Regions from separate parts of the Brevundimonas sp. TWP2-1 genome, predicted to be linked through region 2. Evidence: predicted binding sites of a transcription regulator. Region 2 holds the regulator's gene; each other region holds the start of a gene.
What was found. The regulator LexA, encoded in region 2, represses DNA repair genes until DNA is damaged. The targets are predictions, from matches to a motif close to ATGTTCNCNANNTGTTCT.
Positions count from the first base shown of each region.

Region 1: a site for LexA is predicted at 2,748-2,765, ahead of recA (recombinase RecA). Genes of this name have one in related genera too.
Region 3: a site for LexA is predicted at 2,724-2,741, ahead of dinB (DNA polymerase IV). Genes of this name have one in related genera too.

Region 1 covers NZ_JAFCWR010000002.1:971,649-976,670, reverse strand. Annotated here, with positions in the region: gene ACP7BH_RS15175 (M20/M25/M40 family metallo-hydrolase) at 1-975, shown strand, start outside; gene ACP7BH_RS15170 (MHYT domain-containing protein) at 1,057-2,697, shown strand; gene recA (recombinase RecA) at 2,867-3,949, shown strand; gene ACP7BH_RS15160 (3-hydroxyacyl-CoA dehydrogenase NAD-binding domain-containing protein) at 4,369-5,022, opposite strand, start outside.
Region 2 covers NZ_JAFCWR010000001.1:511,457-516,478, reverse strand. Annotated here, with positions in the region: gene ACP7BH_RS02625 (anthranilate synthase component II) at 77-667, shown strand; gene trpD (anthranilate phosphoribosyltransferase) at 670-1,707, shown strand; gene trpC (indole-3-glycerol phosphate synthase TrpC) at 1,704-2,498, shown strand; gene lexA (transcriptional repressor LexA) at 2,628-3,323, shown strand; gene ACP7BH_RS02605 (ComEC/Rec2 family competence protein) at 3,304-5,022, opposite strand, start outside.
Region 3 covers NZ_JAFCWR010000001.1:764,784-769,805, forward strand. Annotated here, with positions in the region: gene ACP7BH_RS03945 (arylesterase) at 1-244, shown strand, start outside; gene ACP7BH_RS03950 (exodeoxyribonuclease III) at 250-1,023, shown strand; gene ACP7BH_RS03955 (alpha-ketoglutarate-dependent dioxygenase AlkB) at 1,072-1,632, opposite strand; gene dinB (DNA polymerase IV) at 1,629-2,702, opposite strand; gene ACP7BH_RS03965 (error-prone DNA polymerase) at 2,812-5,022, shown strand, end outside.

The DNA of each region.
Region 1 (5,022 bases), on a different contig from region 2:
GGGTCGCAGGCCCTGGAAACCGCCGACGCCTTCCTGCGCGCGCCGACCCTGCCCCAGGCGACGCAGAATGCGGTCTATGCCGATGTGTACGGTCTGTTCGTCGTGCGTCACCCCCCGATCGTCGGCTGGATCCTTCTGATCGCCGCCGGGGTTGCGACCGCCTTCGCCGCCTGGGGCGCGCATCATGCGACGGGGCTGAGGGCGATGTCGGTGGTGCGGGGCGCGACGGATGGGGTGTGGCTGCTGGCCAGCGCCGTGGTCGTCGGCCAGGCCGTGCGGGTGCTGGCCGGACCGGTCGGCAGCCGGATCGATTCGGCAGAGACCTACTACACCCTGCTGCGGCGCCTGCCGGTACTGGAGGTCGGTGTGGCGCTGGCGATGCTCGCCCTGGTTCTTGTGGCGGCGGGGGGGCGAGGGCGGATCGGCCGAAGGGTCATAGTCGGGGTGGTCGCCGCAGCTGCGGTGCTTGCGACGGCTCTCGGCGGGTTCAGCCTGCTGATCGTCGGGGCGGCGGTGGTCGCGGCGGGGTTCAGCCTGTGGCCTTCGGACGAGGACCGGACGACCTGGGGCGGCTGGCTGGGCTTGATCGTGCTGGTGCTGATCCTTGGCGGGTTGATCCAGGCCTTGGCTCCAGAGGCGGCCTTCCTCTTCCTCTGGCCCGGCCTGATCGCGGCGCTCGCCGCAGCGATTGCAGCGGTGATCGGGGCCAGGCTGATATCCTGGCGCGCTCTGATCCCGGCGGCGGTCGCGACTGTGGGCGTGGGCGGATGGCTGCTGGTTCAGGGGCATGGCGTGTTTTTGGGCGTCGGCATGGACCTGCCCGGCGCGCTGGGTCTGATCGGCCTGTTGGTGGTGCTGACGGCCCGGCCGCTGGCGCCGACATCGGCAGGCGAGGTGCGGGTGATCGGCGGGCTCGCCTTCGCCGGCCTGCTGCTGGGCTGCGCCGTGGCGCTGGCGGCCCGGTTTATCTCCTGATGCCGCCGTGATTTCCGGGTCGTAGGGGTCATAAATCCGGGTTATGGGTGCGGCTGTTTTTCTTCCGGAGCCCGGGCGCGCTTGCACCACGCATACGTCAATCCGTTCACCGTCCTGTCGCTGGCGGTTGCCATCCTGGGCGCGTGGACGGCTCTGGACCTGTTCAATCGGACCCGCAGCCACCTGGGCGCGGCGCGATTGCGCTGGTTGGGTGTCGCCGCACTCGCTCTGGGCGTCAGCATCTGGTCGATGCATTTCCTCGCCATGCTGGGTTTCCATGTCGAGGAGCCGGTTTCCTATGACGCCGGCCTGACGCTGGTCTCGTTCATGCTGGCGACGGCCGGGACGGCGGCAGCCTTTCTGGCGGCGGGGACGGCAGGGCCCGCAGCATGGCGACTGGCGCCGGCGGCGCTGCTGATGGGCGGCGCGATCATCGCCATGCACTATGTCGGCATGGCCGCGATGCGGATGAATGCGACCCTGACCTATCGGCCGGGGCTGGTCGCCTTGTCGGTGGTCGTCGCCGTGGCCGCCGCCTATGCCGCCCTGATCGCCGCCCGTCAGGAGCGCGACAGGGCCTGGCGCGGCGTCGCCGCCGTCATCCTGGGGTTGGCCATCGTCTCCATGCACCATATCGGCATGGCGGCCCTGACGGTGACCGCCAACGCCGGTGGGGCGCCGGTCGAGGGCGGGGCCTCTCCGGTGGTGCTGGCGGTCGCGGTGACGGCGGGCGCGGTCACCCTTTTGTTTCTCGCCGTCGGCGCCTCCATGGCGGACCAGAGGGCCAACGTCCTGGCCGCCGTGGACGCCGGAGGCGTCGGCTTCTGGGAGGCGACGCTGCCGATGAAGGCGCCGGTCATGTCCCGCAGAGCCAGGGAGATCCTGTCCATCGACCCCGCCGAGCGCCTCGGCCCCAGAGAGATCGGCGACCGCCTGTCTCCCGAGGATCTGCCGCGGCATCGCCAGGCGCTGGAACAGGCCATCGCGGGGACCGGCGAATACGATCAGGAATGGTTCCTGCCGGGGTCCGGCCGGTGGATACATCTGCGCGGGCGGATGATCCGCAGTCGCTCGGGGCGGCCCCTGAAGATGTCCGGCGTGATCACCGACATCACCGACCGCCGAGAAGCCTTCGCCGCCCTGGCCGACAGCGAACGGTTGCAGTGGGTGTTGATCAACGAGCTCAATCACCGGGTCAAGAACACCTTGGCCACGGTGCAGTCGATCGCCCGACAGACCGCCCGGCGGACGCCGGACGTGGCCACCTTCACCACCCTGTTCGAGGCGCGGCTTCTGGCGCTGTCCAACACCCAGAACCTGCTTACGGCCGGCAACTGGGAACGCGTCGATCTGCGCGCCATGCTGGCCCAGGAACTGGCGCCCTATGCCGAGGAGCAGGTGCGCCTGACTGGCCCCGACGTCGATCTGAACGCCCAGCAGACCTTGGGGATGGGGATGGTGTTCCATGAGCTGGCGGTGAACGCCGCCAAATACGGCGCCCTGGCGAATGCGACGGGATGCGTTCGCGTCGATTGGTCGGTGGCGGACCGTCACCTTCTGCTGGATTGGGTCGAAAGCGGCGGACCACAGGTGCAGCCGCCACAGCGGCGGGGCTTCGGCTCGGCCCTGATCGAGTCCACCGTCAACCGATCCCTGGGCGGGTCGTCGGCCATGGCCTATCTGCCCGAAGGCCTCAGCTTCAGCGTCAGGTTGCCATTGTAGCCTGCGTCAAAAACGGACGTGGCCTTTCGATGTTCCTGTTTTGATCGACGAGAACATCTTGTGAACCAGAACAAACCATGCACATAGTCGTCCTCACGAAACGGGGGCGGGTCCAGGCGGGTCTCTCCCAAGCTTAATGACGGGAATCATGGCAAGGGAGACAAAGGCAATGGCTTCACAGGCAGCACTCAAGTTGGTGGGCAAGGACGACGGCGACAAGCAACGCGCCCTGGAGGCGGCGATCGCGCAGATCGATCGCGCCTTCGGCAAGGGGTCGGTGATGAAACTGGGCAAGGGCGGGGTCGCCGACGTGATCCCCTCGGTGTCCACCGGATCGCTGGGTCTGGATATGGCGCTCGGCATCGGCGGCCTGCCGCGCGGGCGGGTGATCGAGGTGTTCGGCCCTGAATCCTCGGGCAAGACGACCCTGGCCCTGCATACGGTGGCCGAGGTTCAGAAGGCCGGCGGCGTCGCCGCCTTCGTGGACGCCGAACACGCGCTGGATCCCGGATACGCCCAGAAGCTGGGCGTCAATCTGGACGATCTGCTGGTGTCGCAGCCCGACACCGGCGAACAGGCGCTTGAGATCGTCGATACGCTTGTGCGCTCCGGCGCGGTGGACATTGTGGTGATCGACTCCGTCGCGGCGCTTACGCCGCGCGCCGAGATCGAGGGCGAGATGGGCGACAGCCTGCCGGGCCTTCAGGCGCGTCTGATGAGCCAGGCGCTGCGCAAGCTGACGGCGTCCATCTCCAAGTCGAACTGCATCGTCCTGTTCATCAACCAGATCCGTCACAAGATCGGCGTCATGTACGGCTCGCCCGAGACGACGACGGGCGGCAATGCGCTGAAGTTCTACGCCTCGGTGCGCCTGGACATCCGCCGCACCGGCGCGATCAAGAACCGCGACGAGGTGGTCGGCAACACCACCCGGGTCAAGGTGGTCAAGAACAAGGTCGCCCCGCCGTTTCGCGAGGTCATCTTCGACATCATGTACGGCGAGGGCATCTCCAAACTGGGCGAGATCATCGACTTGGGCGTCAAGGCCGGGATCATCGAGAAGTCGGGCAGCTGGTTCAGCTATGACTCGACCCGGATCGGTCAGGGCCGCGAGAATGTGCGCGAGTTCCTGAAACAGAACCCCGACATCGCCGCCTCGATCGAGAAGGCGGTGCGGGCTTCGACCAATAAGATCGCCGACGAACTGCTGGGCACGCCCGAGCCGGACGAAGGCCAGGATCTCGAAGGCTGACGCCAAGACAAGAGGCGGAGCGGCCGGGGCGGACCTTGCAGGTTCGCTCCGGCTGAGGCCCGGCCTTTCACCCTACTCCGTCGCCCCAGCGACCCGCCACCGACCCCGCGAAGGGCGGCGGAGCGACCCGCTCGACCTCGTGTCGGGCGGGTCTTTTTCTTTAGCTCTCGTCATCCTCCGGCGAGCGCAGCGAGACCGGGGGACCCAGCGGCGCCGAAGGCGAAATCTCTCCGCCGCGCGATGCGGGAACATAGAGTCCGCGACAGGTTCGCGCTCACGCGCGCCGCTGGGTCCCCCAATCTGCGCCGCGAAGACGCGGCTTGTCGGAGGATGACGAAAGTGAAGAAGCCGCATCTCTGAAACAAAAACGGGCGACCCGAAGGCCGCCCGTTCCGTAGTCTGACGATGTCCGCAACCGATCAGGCGGCGGCCCTCTCCGGAGCGAACTTGCCGTAGAAGGTCTCGTTTTTGGCGGCCATGTCGCGCAGCAGCTGCGGGACCTTGAAGCGGTCGCCGTACGTTGCGGCCAGACGGTCCGCCGTCTCCACGAACTTCGCCAGGCCGATGCCGTCGATCATGCTGATGGGGCCGCCGGTCCAGGGCGCGAAGCCCCAGCCCAGGATAGCGCCCAGGTCGGCTTCGCGCGGATCGTCGATGACGCCCTCGGCCCAGCAGCGGGCGACCTCGACAGCCTGGCGATACAGCAGGCGGGTCTTCAATTCGTCGATCTGCGCAAAGGCGGTCGCCTCTTCGGGCTTGTCGATACCTTTGGTGGTCGGCGCCAGGTCGCTCAGCCCCTTCCAGATCGTCTTGGGCTTCTGGTCATAGTCGTAGAAGCCCTTGCCGTTCTTGCGGCCGAAGCGTCCACCCTCGACCATGGTGGCGACGATCTGTTCGCCCTCGTTGGCGACGTATTTGTCGCCGAGGTCGGCCTTGGTCTGTTTGGCGATCTTGTAGGACAGGTCCAGGGCGACGTCGTCGTGCATCTCCAGCGGGCCGCGCGGCATGCCGGTCATCCGCCCGACATTGTCGATCAGGGCCGGGCCGTAGCCTTCCTCCAGCATCGCCATGCC
Region 2 (5,022 bases):
CTCCGGGTCGGGTTAAAATGCGCTTTACCGCCGCGCCCGCTTGGCGCGGACGCCTGTCGAGCCTAGAAGCCAAGCCATGATCCTCGTCGTCGATAACTACGACAGCTTCACCTATAACCTCGTCCACTACCTCGCGGAGTTGGGCGCGCCGACGCATGTGGTGCGCAACGACGACCTGACGGTGGACGAAGCGTGGGCGCTGAACCCCGCCGCCGTGCTGTTGTCGCCCGGCCCCTGTGCGCCGGACCAGGCCGGCATCTGCCTGCCGCTGATCGAGACCGCTCCGTCGTCGATGCCGATCCTGGGCGTCTGCCTGGGCCATCAGGCGATCGGCCAAGCCTTCGGCGGCGACGTGATCCGCGCCAAGACGCTGATGCACGGAAAAACCTCGCCCATCCTGCACGAGGGCAAGAGCGTCTTCGCCGGCCTGCCGTCGCCCTTCACCGCCACCCGCTATCATTCGCTGGCCGTGAAGCGCGAGAGCCTGCCCGACTGTCTGGAGGTCACGTCCTGGACCGCCGATGGTGAGATCATGGGCCTGCAGCACCGCACCCGCCCGATTCACGGCGTGCAGTTCCACCCGGAATCCATCGCCACCGAACACGGTCACGATATGCTGGCCAACTTCCTTGAGATCGCCGGCGTGAAGCGCCTCGCGGCCGCCTGATCGTGGGCGACGGGTTCAAGCCGATCCTCGCCCGACTGGTCGAGGGCCATCCGCTGACATCGCAACAGGCGCACGACTTCTTCGCCGCCTGCCTGCGCGGCGAGCCGACCCCGTCGCAAGTCGCAGCCGCCGTCACCGCCATGCGGATGCGCGGCGAGACGGTGGATGAGATCGCCGCCTTCGCCGGCGCCATGCGCGAGGCCGCTCTCACGCTGGATCATCCGTACGAGGTGATCGACACCTGCGGCACCGGCGGCGACGGTCAGCACACCTACAACATTTCCACGGCCGCCGCCCTCGTTCTGGCCGGCGCGGGCCTGAAGGTCGCCAAACATGGCAACCGGGCGATGTCTTCGAAATCAGGGTCTTCCGACGTTCTGTCGATCCTGGGCGTGAACCTGATAGCGGATCAGGCTCAGCAGAGGAAGGCGCTGGACGAGGCCGGCATCTGCTTCCTGTTCGCGCCCGCCTACCACGGGGCCATGCGCCATGTCGGGCCCGTGCGAGCTGAGATTGGTTTTCGCACAGTTTTCAATCTTTTGGGGCCGCTATCAAACCCGGCATCTGCGAAACGCCAGGTCATGGGCGTCTATGATCCCCGCCTGCTGGAGCCCTTGGCCGAGGTGCTGGGTCGGCTCGGCGCGACCCGAGCCTGGACGGTCCATGGACAGGGCCTGGACGAACTGGCGACCTCTGGATCGACCGAAGTCGCGGAATGGAAGGACGGCGCGGTTCGCCGCTTCCAGGTCACGCCCGAGGACGCCGGCCTGCCGCGCGCCTCCATCGCAGACATCCGTGGCGGCGACGCCGAGGAGAACGCCGTCGCCCTGCGCGCGCTGCTGGCGGGAGCCACAGGTCCCTACCGCGACATCGTGCTGCTGAACGCCGCCGCCGCCCTCGTGGTATCGGACCGGGCGGCCGACCTTGCCGAAGGCGCTATCCTCGCCGCCGCCGCCATAGACGACGGCCGGGCCGCCGAGGCTCTGGAGCGTCTGGCCCGCATCACCTCCACGCCGCTGGAAAGCGAAGACCCCGCATGACCGACGTTCTGGACCACATCGCCGCCTACAAGCGCCAAGACGTCGCCGCCCGCAAGGCCGCCACGTCGCAGGACGCGATTGAGGCTCTCGCCCGCACCGCTTCGGCTCCGCGTCGTTTCCGCGCCGCCCTTGAGTGTGTGGGAGAAGAGACCGGTCGTCCCGCCCTGATCGCCGAGATCAAGAAGGCCAGTCCGTCCAAGGGGCTGATCCGGCCCGACTTCGACCCGCCGGCCCTGGCGCGTGCTTACCAGGCGGGCGGCGCGGCATGCCTCTCTGTCTTGACCGACGGCCCCAGTTTCCAGGGCGATGACGCCTATCTGGGCCAGGCCCGCGATGCGGTGGCCCTGCCCTGTCTGCGCAAGGATTTCCTGGTCGATCCTTGGCAGGTCGCCGAGAGCCGCGCTTTGGGCGCCGACTGCATCCTGATCATCCTGGCCATGGTCGATGATCGGCTGGCTGCAGAACTGCTGTCCGAGGCCGAACGCTTCGGCATGGACGCCCTGATCGAAACCCATGACGAAGAAGAGATGGCCCGCGCCTGTGCGCTCGGGGGCGATCTGGTCGGGGTCAATAATCGGTCGCTGCGCACCTTCGAGGTCGACCTGGAAGTGACCGAGCGCCTGTCGATGCTCAGCCCGGTCCGCGCCCTGCTGGTCGCCGAAAGCGGCATCTTCACGCCTGAAGATGTCGAGCGCGTCTCGGCCGCCCACGCCCAGGCCATACTGGTCGGAGAGAGCCTGATGCGTCAGGCGGATGTCGAGGCGGCGACGCGGCAACTGCTGGCGGCCTGATCGCATTCCTTGCGTCACGCGGCGTCCTAAGGGCGCTGTTAAGTTGACATTAGGAAGGAACACTTACAGAACATCGACAAATGTTCACGGCCCGTTCCGATTCGTCGGCGGGCGCATGAGGGCCTGGCGATGCTCACGCGCAAGCAGCACGAACTGCTGATGTTCATCCACGAACGGATACAGGAGACGGGCGTCTCCCCTTCGTTCGACGAGATGAAGGAGGCGCTGGATTTGGCGTCCAAGTCGGGCATCCACCGGCTGATCACGGCGCTGGAGGAGCGCGGCTTCATCCGCCGCCTCGCCCACCGCGCCCGAGCCCTGGAAGTCACCAAACTGCCCGAACAGGCCACGGCCGGCGCGCCGCGCGGCCGGGCCGGGTTCAAGCCTGACGTGATCGAAGGCGGCGGCGGCCGCGCCGTGGCGCCGCTTGCGGCCAATGACACTCGAGAACTGCCGCTGATGGGCAAGATCGCCGCCGGCACGCCAATCGACGCCATCGAGCACGAGACGGCGCGCTATCCCGTTCCTGAATCCATGCTGGGCTCGGGCGAACATTACCTGCTTGAGATCGAAGGCGATTCGATGATCGAGGCGGGCATTCTGAACGGCGACATGGTGGTCATCAAATCGACCGACAACGCCTCCTCGGGCGAGATCGTCGTGGCGCTGGTCGAAGGCGAACACGCAACGCTGAAGCGGCTTCGCAAGAAGGGCGCCTCCATCGCGCTGGAGCCCGCCAACCGCAACTATGAAACCAAGATCTACGGGTCGGATCAGGTCGCCGTTCAGGGCAAGCTGGTCGGCCTCATGCGCCGCTATCACTGACGTCCGGGTTCGGCTGGCGTGCCCAGGGGCGGTCGCCCCGCACGTCGGCCGTCCAGACGGCGCGCCATCGGCCCGTTTCAGACGGACTGACACGCCATAACTCGACCGCGCCGCCTCTGGCGAAATCGACGCCGTCGAGCACCAGGCGATCCTGACAAGCACTTGGGATTGATGTGACGACCGCGCGTACGCTTATGACGGGCGCCGCGCGGCATAAGGCCTCCATCTGGTCCGGACTGGGAGACCTGCGTCCCCACCAGATCGCGACAGGACCGACCCGCTCAGCTTCTGGCCGACAAGAAAAGCGCTCGCAGACCCAGCCCGTCTCAGGCCGATCCGTCATGGTCAGGCCGCGCCGCCGCGACCACAGATCGACGGCGAACTCTCGGACGCCGGGCCTGACGACGACCGCCTCCCTCTCGCGATGAAATGCGGCGTTTGTCCCCCCGTCTCCGATCCACACATCCGGCGTCGGCGCGCGCGGCCAGACCAGCACCGCCGCCGCCAGCGGCAGGCCCAGCCATCGCAGCCGCCCCTGCCACAGACAGATGAACAGCACCCCCAGGAAGGCGATCGGCAGGACATAGTCCGGCGCACTGGCCACCGTTCGCACCGCCCCCGGCAGCCCCGCCGTCCAGGTTCCGATCGACAGCATCAGATCGACGCCCGATCCCGCAACCGCCAGGAAAGGCCCGCCCAATCCCAGCGGCTCCAGCGCGGCTCCAATGGCCAGGGCCGGCATCAGGATGAAGTCCGCGACTGGCGACGTGCCCAGGTTCGCCAACAGCCCGTACATGGCCGTGCGATTGAAATGCTGCATGGCGAACGGCCCGGTCGCCAGCCCCGCCACGACGCTGGCCGCGACGGCCGCCGTCAGCCAGCCGCCGAACCGCTGGATCGCCAGGATCGGCCACGGGGCGGAAATCTCTCGCGTTCGTTTGGGCCAGGCCTCGACCAGGGCGACCAGTGCGGCGGTCGCCGCGAACGACATCTGGAAGCCCGGCGTGACGATGGCTTCCGGCTGGATGGCCAGGACGATGAAGGCCGCGACGGCCAGGCCGTGCATCGTCACCGCCTGGCGATCCAACAGGATGGCCAGGAAGGCGATGGAGGCGGTGATGGCCGCTCGCTCGGCCGGGGGCGGCGCACCCGACACCACCAGATAGACGCCCACCGCCGTCAGTCCCGCCATGGCCGCGACCTTCTTGCCCGGAACCCGCAGCGCCAGCCAAGGCCAGGCCGCCACGCCCAGCCGCACGGCGAAGAAGACGAAACCGCCGACGATGGCCATGTGCAGCCCGGACACCGACAGGATGTGCGCCAGGCCGGAATCCCGCATGACGTCCATGTCCTCCTGACTGATCCAGGTTTCGTGGCTGGTGGTCATGGCGGCGGCGATGCCGCCCGTCCGCTCGCCCAGGCGCGCCACGATCCGCTCCGCCAGGGCGTACCGCGCGCCATTTACGGCCATCGCCAACCGAAGCCGCCATGGCGGCGGCGCGAGATCGGCCGGCCGTGTCTCACCCAGGGCGAAGGCCACGCCGCCCATCCCCTGGAAGAAGGCGTTGCGGCCGAAATCATAGGCGCCGGGGCTGGCCGGCGCCGGTGGCGGATTGAGGATGCCGAAGAGACGGATCGCCTCGCCTGGTTTGGGCGGTTCGCCCCGCACCGTCGCCCGCAAACGCACGGGCGTCTGTTC
Region 3 (5,022 bases), 250 kb from region 2:
CATGCGGGCGCCGCCCTGGTTCGGCGCCTATGCCTGGGCCTTCGACGCCGTCTATCCCGAGGTCGCCCGGGCGTCCGGCGCCGCCCTCATGCCCTTCCTGATGGAGGGGTTGGCGCTGCATCCCGCCTATGTCCTGCCGGACCGGATCCATCCCAACGCCGTCGGCGTGGGCCGCATGGCCGACGCCCTCGCGCCCCATGTGCGCATCGCCCTCGACGCCCTGGCGGCTCCAGAGCCGCGGTGATCGGGATGCGGATCGCCACCTTCAACATCAATGGCGTCAAGACTCGGCTGCCCAACCTCCTCGCCTGGCTCGAACAGGCGCAGCCCGACGTGGTCTGCCTGCAGGAGTTGAAGGCGACCGACAGCCAGATTCCCGCCGCCGAGATCGAAGCGGCCGGCTATGCGGCGGTCTGGGCCGGCGAGCATCGCTGGAACGGGGTCGCCATCCTGAGCCGGATCGGCGAGCCGGTCGTGACCCGACGCCGGCTTCCGGGCGACGCCGACGACCGCCAGGCCCGCTATATCGAGGCGGCGGTGAACGGCGTGCTGATCGGCTGCCTCTATCTGCCCAACGGCAATCCCAGGCCGGGGCCCAAGTTCGATTACAAGCTCGCCTGGGCCGACCGGCTCCTCGCCCATGCGGCGTCGCTCTATCCCACGGCGGCTCCGGTCGTGCTCGCCGGCGACTACAATGTCGTGCCGACCGACGCCGACATCTACAACACCCGCTCGTGGCAGACCGACGCCCTGCTCCAGCCCGAGAGCCGCGCGGCCTTCCAGACCCTGCTCGACCAGGGCTGGACCGACGCCCTGCGCGAGCGCTTCCCGCACGATCCGCCGCCCTGGACCTTCTGGTCCTATTTCCGGGAGGCCTGGTCCCGCGACGCCGGTCTGCGGATCGACCATCTGCTGCTCAACGACCCCGCCGCCGAACGCCTGACCGACGCCGGCGTCGATCGCGCGGTCCGCGGTGCCGAGGGCGCCAGCGACCATGCGCCGGTCTGGATCGACCTGGCCTGACAAGACCGATCAAAACCACTTCAAGTCAGCCGGCCGCCGCAGCGATCGTCAGGCGGCCAGGGTCCGGAAGGTAATGGAATAGCGCAAGGCCGTCATCGGCGTGATCGAATGCTCCCAGACCGCCCGCGCCTCTCCCGACAATCGATAGGCCGAGCCGCACGCCAGGGGCGCGTTTCTGCGCAAAAAGCCCGTCCCCTCGCGACGGCGCAGCCGCATCACGCAGGGCGCCAGCAAAGACAGGCCCAGGATCTCGCCATAGACGGGGCGGTCGCGATGCCAGCCGATGCCCGCGCCCGGCTGATATTCATTGACCAGAACCTGGACGAAGGCCGCGCCGTCCAGATCCAAACGCTTCGCCAAGCGCGCCATCAAATCCGAGAGAAACCCCGGCCATCCCGCGCCGTCGCCCTCGCGGTCGAAGGCGGCGATCCGGCGATGACCGAGGTAGCCCAGATGCTCATAGGGCTTGAACGCGAGCGTCTGGAGCGCCTCGACCAGCGCGGCCTGTTCGGGCGCCGACAGGACGTCGGCCCAATAGTCGAACCCCGCCACGACCGGCGCAAATACAGGCGCCTCTCCGAACAGGTCGATCTGCGCCGAGCCGGTCACGACAGGGCCAGTTGTTTCGCCGCCGCGCCCGTCGTCTCCAGATTGGACAGGCTGACCCCGACCAGCCGCACGCCACGGGTCGGCGGATAGAGGGACCGGACCAGCAGCCGACTGACGTCGCGCAAGGCTTCTCTGGAGGCCACAGGCTCGGACAGGGACCGGCTTCGGGTCGATTGCTGGAAGTCGGCCCATTTGACCTTGACGGTGACGGTCCGCCCGCGACTGCCCGCCTTTTCGCACCAGGCCCAGACCTCGTCCGCCATCGCCGCCACTCCGGCCTCGATCGCCTCGGGCTCGGTCAGGTCGGAGGCGAAGGTGGTTTCCGACCCGCTCGACTTGCGCGTCCGGTCCGGATTGACCGGCCGATCGTCATCGCCGCGAGCGATGGCGTAATACCAGGGCCCGGACTTGCCGAAATGATGCTGGAGAAAGGCCAGGGACTGGGGGCGCAAATCCGCGCCGGTGCGGATCCCCAGACGCTCCATCTTGGCGGCGGTCACCGGCCCCACGCCGTGAAACCGCTGAACCGGCAGGGCCTCGACGAAGGCCTCGCCCCGCCCAGGCGCCACGACGAACTGACCGTTGGGCTTTCTCTGGTCCGAGGCCAGCTTGGCCAGGAACTTGTTGTAGGAGATCCCGGCCGAGGCGGTCAGGCCGGTCGCCTCCAGAATTCGCCGCCGGATCGCTTCCGCCGTCGCCGAGGCGGTGCCCAGGCCGCGCCGATCGGCGGTCACATCGAGGTAGGCCTCGTCCAGCGACAGGGGCTCGATCAGGTCGGTGTAGTCGGCGAAGATCGCGTGAATCTGCGCCGAGACCGCGCGATAGACCTCGAAGCGCGGCGGGGCGAAGACCAGGTCCGGGCATTTGCGCAGGGCGGTCGTCGAAGGCATGGCCGAGCGCACCCCGAACCGACGCGCCTCGTAACTGGCGGCGGCGACCACGCCGCGCGCCGCCGCATGGCCCACCGCGACCGGCCGCCCGCGCAGGGTCGGATCGTCCCTCTGTTCGACGGAGGCGAAGAAGGCGTCCATGTCCACATGGACGATCTTGCGGATGGCCGATCCCTGCATGACGCCCTGCATATCAAGACGAGAACAAAAAGGAAACATTTTTGCAAGGCCACGCTTGCCTTCCGCCGTTCGGCGGTGCTGTCGAGGACGCCAACACCCGCGAACCCTCATGTCCTACGTCGAGCTTCAAGCCACCTCGCACTTCTCCTTCCTGCGCGGCGCCAGCAGTTGCGAGCTGCTGTTCGAACAGGCGCGGCTGTGCGGGCTGGAGGCCCTGGCCATCGTCGACCGCAACTCCCTGGCCGGGATCGTGCGCGCCCATGAGGCGGCCAAGGCCTCGGGCGTGCGGCTGATCGTCGGCTGCCGCCTCGACCTGGCCGATGGGACCGGCCTGCTCGTCTATCCGACCGACCGCCCCGCCTATTCCCGTCTCACCCGTCTGCTGTCCCTGGGCAAACGTCGCGCCGGCAAGGCCCAATGCCATCTCGACTGGGCCGACCTGAAGGACTGGGCGCAAGGCCTGATCGCCGTCCTCGTCCCGGACGAGGCGGACGACGCCTGCGCCGCACGGCTGCGAAAGCTCACGACGACCTTCCCGACCGGCGCCTATCTGGCCCTGACGCTGCGGCGACGCCCCGGCGATGCGCTGCGCCTGCACGACCTGTCCACCCTGGCGTCCCAGGCCGGCGTGCCGACCGTCGTGACCAATGACGTCCTCTTCCATCATCCGGACCAACGCCTGCTGCAGGACGTCGTCACCTGCGTGCGTCACGGCTGCACCATCGACGAACTGGGGTTTCGGCGCGAACGCCATGCGGACCGCTATCTGAAGCCTCCCGCCGAGATGCGCCGCCTGTTCAAGGCCTATCCCGAGGCCCTGGCCCGCTCGGTCGAGATCGCCGACCGGTGCCGCTTCTCGCTCGACGAACTGGCCTATCAATATCCCGACGAGGTCTCGACGCCGGGCATGACGCCGCAGCAGACCCTGGAACAGCTGACCTGGGCCGGCGCCGCCGATCGCTATCCGGAAGGGCTGCCGGACAGCGTACGCCGGACCCTGCGTCACGAGCTCGATCTGATCGGCAAGCTGGACTATGCGCCCTATTTCCTGACGGTCCATTCGATCGTCCGCTTCGCCCGCAGCCGCGACATCCTGTGCCAGGGGCGCGGCTCGGCCGCCAACTCCGCCGTCTGCTACGTCCTGGGCATCACCTCGATCGACCCCGGGCGCAACGACCTGCTGTTCGAGCGCTTCGTCAGCCAGGAGCGCAAGGAGCCGCCGGACATCGATGTCGACTTCGAGCATGAGCGGCGCGAGATCGTCATGCAGTGGATCTTCGAGACCTACGGCCGCAACCACGCCGCCCTCTGCGCGGTCGTCACCCGCTATCGGTCGCGCGGCGCCCTGCGCGACGTCGGCAAGGCGCTCGGCCTCAGCGAGGACCTGATCAAGACCCTGTCGTCCCAGGTCTGGAGCTATTCCAGCGAAGGGGTCGAGGACAAGCACGTCGAAGGCCTGAACCTCAATCTGGAGGACCGCCGGATTCGGCTGGCGCTCGACCTGTCACGTCAGCTGATCGGCGCCCCGCGCCACCTCAGCCAGCATCCCGGCGGCTTCGTCCTGACCCGGGACCGCCTGGACGATCTGGTCCCGATCGAGCCCGCGGCGATGAAGGACCGCCAAGTCATCGAATGGGACAAGGACGACATCGACGTCCTGAAGTTCATGAAGGTCGATGTCCTGGCGCTGGGCATGCTCAGCTGCATGAAGCGTGGTTTCGATCTTCTGGCCGAGCACAAGGGGATCGCGCTCGACCTGGCCACCATTCCGGCCGAGGACCCCAAAACCTACGCAATGATCAGGAAGGCCGACACCCTGGGCGTCTTCCAGATCGAGAGCCGAGCCCAGATGGCCATGCTGCCCCGGATCAAGCCCCGCACCTTCTATGATCTGGTCATCGAGGTCGCCATCGTCCGCCCCGGCCCGATCCAGGGCGACATGGTCCACCCCTACCTCCGGCGCCGCGAGGGCAAGGAGGCGGTCGTCTACCCCAAGCCCGAGCTGGAGAAGGTGCTCGGCAAGACCCTGGGCGTGCCCCTGTTCCAGGAACAGGCCATGCGGGTCGCGATCGAATGCGCCGGCTTCACGGCCTCGGAGGCCGACCAGCTTCGGCGCGCCATGGCGACGTTCAAATTCACCGGCGGGGTCAGCCATTTCAAGGACAAGCTGATCAACGGCATGGTCGAGCGAGGCTACAAGGCCGAGTTCGCCGAAAAGACCTTCAGCCAGCTCGAAGGCTTCGGCTCCTATGGCTTTCCCGAAAGCCACGCCGCCTCCTTCGCCCTGATCGCCTACGCTTCGTCCTGGCTCAAATGCCAC